Regions from separate parts of the Idiomarina sp. ST20R2A10 genome, predicted to be linked through region 3. Evidence: predicted binding sites of a transcription regulator. Region 3 holds the regulator's gene; each other region holds the start of a gene.
What was found. Region 3 encodes sigma-54, which starts transcription at its own class of promoters, with help from an activator protein. Its sites were predicted from a motif close to GTTGGCACGNNNNTNGNNT; they were not measured.
Positions count from the first base shown of each region.

Region 1: ACP7H9_RS10875 (DUF4168 domain-containing protein) is a predicted target of sigma-54. The motif match lies at 1,002-1,020, and genes of this name have one in related genera.
Region 2: fliE (flagellar hook-basal body complex protein FliE) is a predicted target of sigma-54. The motif match lies at 1,076-1,094, and genes of this name have one in related genera.

Region 1 covers NZ_JBNIEY010000007.1:98,953-101,224, reverse strand. Annotated here, with positions in the region: gene ACP7H9_RS10880 (sensor histidine kinase) at 1-898, opposite strand, end outside; gene ACP7H9_RS10875 (DUF4168 domain-containing protein) at 1,067-1,444, shown strand; gene ACP7H9_RS10870 (acetolactate synthase large subunit) at 1,564-2,272, shown strand, end outside.
Region 2 covers NZ_JBNIEY010000013.1:35,584-37,855, reverse strand. Annotated here, with positions in the region: gene fliF (flagellar basal-body MS-ring/collar protein FliF) at 1-648, opposite strand, end outside; gene fliE (flagellar hook-basal body complex protein FliE) at 696-1,028, opposite strand; gene ACP7H9_RS13460 (sigma-54-dependent transcriptional regulator) at 1,176-2,272, opposite strand, start outside.
Region 3 covers NZ_JBNIEY010000005.1:48,078-50,349, reverse strand. Annotated here, with positions in the region: gene lptB (LPS export ABC transporter ATP-binding protein) at 1-226, shown strand, start outside; gene ACP7H9_RS08890 (RNA polymerase factor sigma-54) at 248-1,708, shown strand; gene hpf (ribosome hibernation promoting factor) at 1,736-2,023, shown strand; gene ptsN (PTS IIA-like nitrogen regulatory protein PtsN) at 2,027-2,272, shown strand, end outside.

The sequences.
Region 1 (2,272 bases), on a different contig from region 3:
GTAATAAGCGGCTGGCGCGGCCGTCAATAACGGTAAGCGGAGCACCTAGCTCGTGCGCAACACCACTGGCGACACTCCCAATAGCCGCCATTTTTTCCTGTTCTCGCAAAGCTTGCTGCAGAGAGGCCTCGTGCTCTCGGCGCTGCTCCAGCTCTTGTTCAGCCTCGGTGATACTATCAAGCATACGGTTGAAACCCTGCGCAACCTCCTGCAATTCTGACGGGCCAGCAGGTGTAACCCGCGTACTGCGGTTCCCTTCAGCGACCCGCAACATGGCGTCCTTAAGTGCCACCACATGCCGACCGACACCGCGATAATGACCAAAAACCAGTACCGCAATAGTAATTAAACCGAACGCCGCCCAGCTCAGCCATGCGTATTGGCTTAAAGTTTCAAAAGACTCATCAAAGTCACTCGCCCGCCGGTTTATCTGTAATAAACCAATAATGCGACCACCGCGATCAACAATAGGCAGGAATTGAGAGAAGACATCGCGGCCTTCCACCCGACGATAATCGTCTTGCTTTATTCCAGTCTGAACGGTTTGTAGCGCTAACTGACTGTTGCTTAAGTCGGTTTCAGTAATGCCCGCTTCCGCTACCTGCTGGCCATACACGTTATAAACCGACGCACCATAAACCCGACCAATATTGAACACCGAATCCAGATTCGCCTGTACTGTAGACAAGTCGTTATTCAACAAGGCGTCGCTTATAGGCAAGCTAATGGCTCGCCCCAGAAGTTCTAAGTCACTTTTTAGCCGCTCATTAGACTCATCAGAGGCAACCTGTAACCCAACGCTTATTGCTACACCGGAAATCAATAACATTGGCATAACGACATAAACCAGAAGCCGCCTTTGCAGACTGGATAGTGGCCAACTGTATCTTTTTGTCACACGACCTCCTTTAATTGTGTACTAAGGATACACATTTTTTGGTTGGTTTTCTCGGCGCAAACTTCGCAAGAACAAAAAGTTATAAAAATCAGACAATTGAAAAGTTGGCACAGTCTTCGCTTTAGTTAGAGCGTAAGTAAAACTGATAAATTCATCTAGGAGATTATCATGCAAAAGACAATTATCGCATTAGCAACAGTATTCGCACTGGGTAGCACAGCAGCAGTAGCTCAGGAACAACAAGCTCAGGAGTCTATGGCGCAACAGCAGCAAACTCAGGAAATTTCTGAAGGCATGCTGGTTAAGTTTGTAACCGCTATGGAAGATGTTCAGGGCGTTACTGAAAAATACCGCGACCAGTTCCAGCAAGCTGAAAATCAGGAAGAAGCGCGTGAGATTCAACAATCTGCACAGGAAGAAATGATTGCAGCAGTTGAAAACGCAGGTCTGACTCCGCAAGAGTACAACATGATTATTCAGCAGGCGCAAAACGACGAAGAACTTCGTGGCCGCTTAGAAAAGCTGACTGGTGACGAAAACTCTTAATCGATTTACTCGATTGTAGTTTAAGAAGGCAGCCTTTTGGCTGCCTTTTTTGATCATCTCTCCTATGCTTTACGTAGGCCTAACTAGAAGAATATTCTTTAACGCAAGGAGAAAGCGAAGTGAAAGCATCCGATTTATTCGTAAAAGCACTTGAAAACGAGGGTGTGAAGTACATTTTCGGCATTCCCGGCGAAGAAAACCTGGACTTACTTGAGTCGCTCTCAAAATCCAGCATTGAGCTAATTTTAACCCGCCACGAACAGGGCGCAGGTTTCATGGCCGCCACTTATGGTCGCCTGACCGGCAAACCCGGGGTGTGCCTTTCCACCTTAGGCCCGGGGGCAACCAACTTGGTTACACCGGTGGCCTACGCGCAACTCGGCGCTATGCCTATGGTTGTCATTACTGGACAAAAACCCATAAAGGAACGTCATCAGGGTCAATTCCAGATCATTGATGTGGTCGACATGATGACTCCCATTACCAAATACACTCAGGCGATTATTAGCGCCAGCAGTATTCCGGCGCACATCCGTGAGGCTTTTCGTCGCGCTGAAGATGAACGCCCCGGCGCTTCTCACCTGGAGCTCTCGGATGATATCAGTCGCGAAGAGGTCAGCAGCCTTCCGATAGAAGCCAGTCATTCGCGCCGCCCCATTACCGAGCATAAATCGGTCCGCCACGTGCTGGAATTACTGCGCGAAGCAAAACACCCGGTACTGTTGATAGGGGCTGCGGCCAATCGGAAAATTACAGCAAAAATGCTGCGCGCATTTGTCGATAAAACCGGTATTCCTTTTATTACCACGCAAATGGGTAAGGGCGTTA
Region 2 (2,272 bases), on a different contig from region 3:
GAGTCCGGTCACCGACGAGGCAACCATATCAACAATAGAGGCCACTTCTTCTTCGCTTAACGAGGTGCCACCGCGCACATTCAGCATAACCGATGCTTTGGGTTGTTTTTCGCGACGGGCAAACACATTTTCTTTAGGTACAGCAAGCAAGACTCGGGCGGCAGAAACCTTTTTGATTTCTTCAATAGCACGCGCTAACTGAACTTCGCGGGAATGAATAAGACGCTCACGCTCCAGTCTTTGACTAACACCAAAGCCCGGTTCGCTCATTAAAATTTCAGAGCCGTTATTGGTCGAATTACCGTAATCAACACCAGCACGGGTCAGCTGCAACTTAATAGTATCGTAGTTTTCTTCAGGTACTGAAACCGTATTACCTTCCACCTGGTATTCAATACCGTTTGCATCCATGTAGTCGAGGGTGCTGATCAACTCCTCCGTTTCTAACTGACCTAATGGACGATAAGTTGACTCTTGTGCCCACAGCATAATAAAAACAGCAATAGCAACACAGATGGCCAGCGCCAGCACGACAATGACCTGACGCAGCATGTCAAAGTTGCCCAGCATCGTCATAATGCCGGTTTTCTCACCGCCGTCATCATTACCTGAACTGTTGTTATCAGGTAAATCAGTATCTTGTACCATTAAATCTGTTGATTCAGCCACGACTTATATCTCCAATGATGCAGCGGTTATACCGGCATTGACATTATTTCTTTGTACGCATCAACAACTTTGTTGCGCACCTGAACCGTTGCCTCAAACGCGATACCGGCCTTTTGGCTGGCAATCATGGTTTGCTCCAAAGTGACATTCGGGTCACCGAGTTCCATGCGAGTTTTTAAATCACCTGAGGTTTGCTGCAGTTCGTTAACGTTATCCATTGCGCTTTTCAGCATATTGGAAAAATCAGCCTGAGCGGTATTGCCTTGCAGGGCGTTCACATTCGTAGGCTGATCACGCTGGGAAGCCTGCGTGGCCATCGATTGTAACTGTTGATAAAGTGCGTTTGCTTCCACTTTCATAATTAACCCCGTCAAAAATTCATCACTGACTTTATTTAAGGTTAGTCATGCAAACAGAATGCCAACTTTTGGTCGCATCGGTAAGATACAAAGAAAAGCCCTGATAAACAGGGCTAATGGTAATGGAGGAGGTATTTCAAGACCGTATTATGAGCCGGTCAGAGTCAGCCCCTGCTCTCGTATTTTCGCCAGCTTGTAGCGCAAAGTCCGTGGACTAATACCAAGCTCATCGGCGACAGGTTGGCGTTTTCCCTGATGACGTTGCAACGCATCTTTGATAATTTGGTATTCCTGATGGAAAAGCGACTCATCGAGGTTTTCCGACTTATCTTCAGGCGTCTCTATTTGTTCAGGAAACACGCTAGCGGTTTCCACCGCGTCGTTCAGTTCCAACATAAGATCCTGTGGCTGAATTTCTCCATCGCGATGTAATACCAGAGCTCTTTGCACTACATTTTCCAGCTCCCGAACGTTGCCCGGCCAGGAATAGCGCATTAACTGTTGAACTGCTGCGGCGGCGAAATTGACGGGCGTTTTAATACCGGAACGTTGTTTATGTCGCTGCAATAAGTTCTCTGCCAGAGGAACAATGTCCGCAGGCCGTTCACGTAAAGACTTCCAGTGCAGTGGAAACACGTTTAGCCGGTACATTAAATCTTCACGTAATAACCCTTCGCGCACCGCTTGCTGTAAATCTCGGTTAGAAGTTGCTATTAATCGGACATCCAACTGTATGGTTTTACGTGACCCCAAACGTTCGACCTGACGCTCCTGAATCACCCTTAACAGCTTAGCCTGTAAGTGCATGGCCATTTCAGTAACTTCATCCAGCAACAGAGTACCGCCCTGCGCCAGCTCAAACTTCCCTGGCGATGACTGATTGGCGCCGGTAAAGGCGCCTTTCTCATAACCAAACAACATCGATTCCAGCATGTTTTCCGGTATAGCTGCGCAGTTAATTGCAATAAAAGGCCCGTCTGAACGGTCAGAATGCTGGTGAATATAACGCGCCAGCACTTCTTTACCGGTGCCACTTGGTCCGGTGACCATAACGCTCGCTTCACTGGCCGCGACTTTTCGTGCCATAGCCAGTACTGCCTGGCTGGAATCTTCTTCTGCTACCGGTTCAATATCGTTAATTGCGCCATCAGGCAGATAACGCTGAACCAGTGTTTGTAGCTTTTCAATTGAGAACGGCTTAGTCAGATAATCGACGGCGCCTTCGCGCATAGCAACAACTGCGT
Region 3 (2,272 bases):
AGTTGACCCTATTTCGGTTATTGATATTAAAAAGATTGTTGAACATTTAAAGCAACGTGGTATTGGTGTACTTATTACCGACCACAATGTGCGCGAGACATTGTCTGTTTGTGAACACGCTTACATTGTCAGTCATGGTGAGCTTATTGCCAGTGGGGATGCAGAAAGTATATTATCGAATCAACAGGTTAGAGACGTTTACCTCGGTGAGCAGTTCACCCTATAACGTGATACCGGGACAGTCATTATGAAGCAAAGTCTGCAGCTAAAAATTGGTCAGCACCTGACCATGACGCCACAACTCCAACAGGCCATCCGCCTGCTGCAGCTTTCCTCGCTCGATCTTCAGTCAGAAATTCAGGATGCATTAGACAGCAACCCGCTGCTGGAGGTTGAAGGTGAAACGAGTAACGACGCGGACCAACCCGAAACTCGCAATATTGAAGAAAGAGACGACAGCCAACGGGAAACATCCGACGTTATAAAAACCCAGGAAATGCCTGACGAACTGCCGGTCGACAGCAGTTGGGACGACACCTACTCCAGTCATACCCCGGCCAACGGTGCAGCCTCTTCAGGTAAATCCTTTGACGGCGATTTTGAGGTCTATCAAGGCTCTACCAGCGAGTCTTTGCAGGATCACCTGCTTTGGCAAATGCAACTTTCTCATTTTTCGGAAGAAGACACCGCCATAGCTGAAGCCATTATTGAAGCCATAGACGACAATGGCTATCTGATGGTTGATGTTAATGAAATTATTGAAGCTGTGCGCCTGCCCGAAGTGGAAGCAGAAGAAGTCTGCATGGTGCTTAAGCGTATTCAGCATTTCGACCCAATAGGTGTCGGCGCACGCAGCGTCAGTGAGTGCCTTGCCATTCAATTACGCCAACTGAGCGACGACACTGAATACAAGCAGGTTGCTCTATGCTTAGTGACTGAACATATGGACTTACTTGGCAGTCGCGATTTTCGCACCATTCAGCGTAAACTGAAGCTATCGGAAGACGATTTACGCCAAACTATGCGATTAATTCAACAGTTGCACCCGCACCCGGGGGAGCAAGTTGCGCAGCAACCCGTTGAATATGTTATTCCCGATGTGGCCGTTACTAAAAAAAATGGTCGTTGGATGGTCGAATTAAACCCGGATAGCGTACCTAAACTAAAAGTGAACGAAGAATACGCGGCCTTGAGTAAAGCAACAAAGTCAGTAGCCGACAGCCAGTACATAAAAAACCATACGCAAGAAGCGCGCTGGTTCATAAAAAGCCTGGAGAGCAGAAACGATACGCTGCTGAAAGTGGCCAATTGCATAGTACAACGCCAACAGGGCTTTTTTGAGCATGGTGAAGAAGCTATGAAGCCAATGGTTCTGAACGATGTTGCAGAAGCCGTGGATATGCATGAAAGTACGATTTCACGCGTAACGACACAAAAATACTTACACTGCCCAAGTGGCGTATTTGAGTTGAAATATTTTTTCTCAAGTCATGTCAGTACAGAGGGCGGTGGCGAGTGTTCAAGCACGGCAATACGTGCTTTAATTAAGAAGATGGTCGCTGCTGAAAATCGCAGTAAACCGTTAAGTGACAGTAAGATTGCTGAACTGATAGCCGAACAAGGTATCCAAGTAGCAAGAAGGACAATTGCGAAGTATCGGGAATCGTTAAACATTCCATCATCGAGCCAACGCAAAAGTCTTTTGTAACTTTGTTAACTGCAGAAGGAAGACGTTATGCAAATTAATTTGACCGGTCATCACATCGATATTACCGAAGCTCTGCGTGACTACGTGGACACAAAATTTGCCAAGCTGGAAAGACATTTTGACCATATAACTAATGTTCACGTCATCCTAAATGTTGAAAAAACGATTCAAAAAGCGGAAGCTACGCTGCACGTGAATGGCGGTGAGCTTTTCGCCGACGCAAAACACGAAGATATGTACGCGGCCATCGACGGTTTAATTAATAAACTGGACCGTCAGGTGATTAAACACAAAGAGAAAATGAAACAACATTAATCCATGCAACTGAGTGAATTGTTAAGCCCCGACTGCACCAAGTGTGCAGTCGAGGGCGCAAGTAAAAAACGACTACTTGAAACCATTAGTCAAATCGTAGCCCCTAAGCTGTCTGGCATTACCCGTCATGACATTTTTGAGAGCCTGTTAAACCGTGAGCGTTTAGGCAGTACGGGAATTGGCTTAGGTATCGCAATTCCTCATGGCCGTTTACCTAATGCGAATCACCCAGTAGCGGTATTACTGACC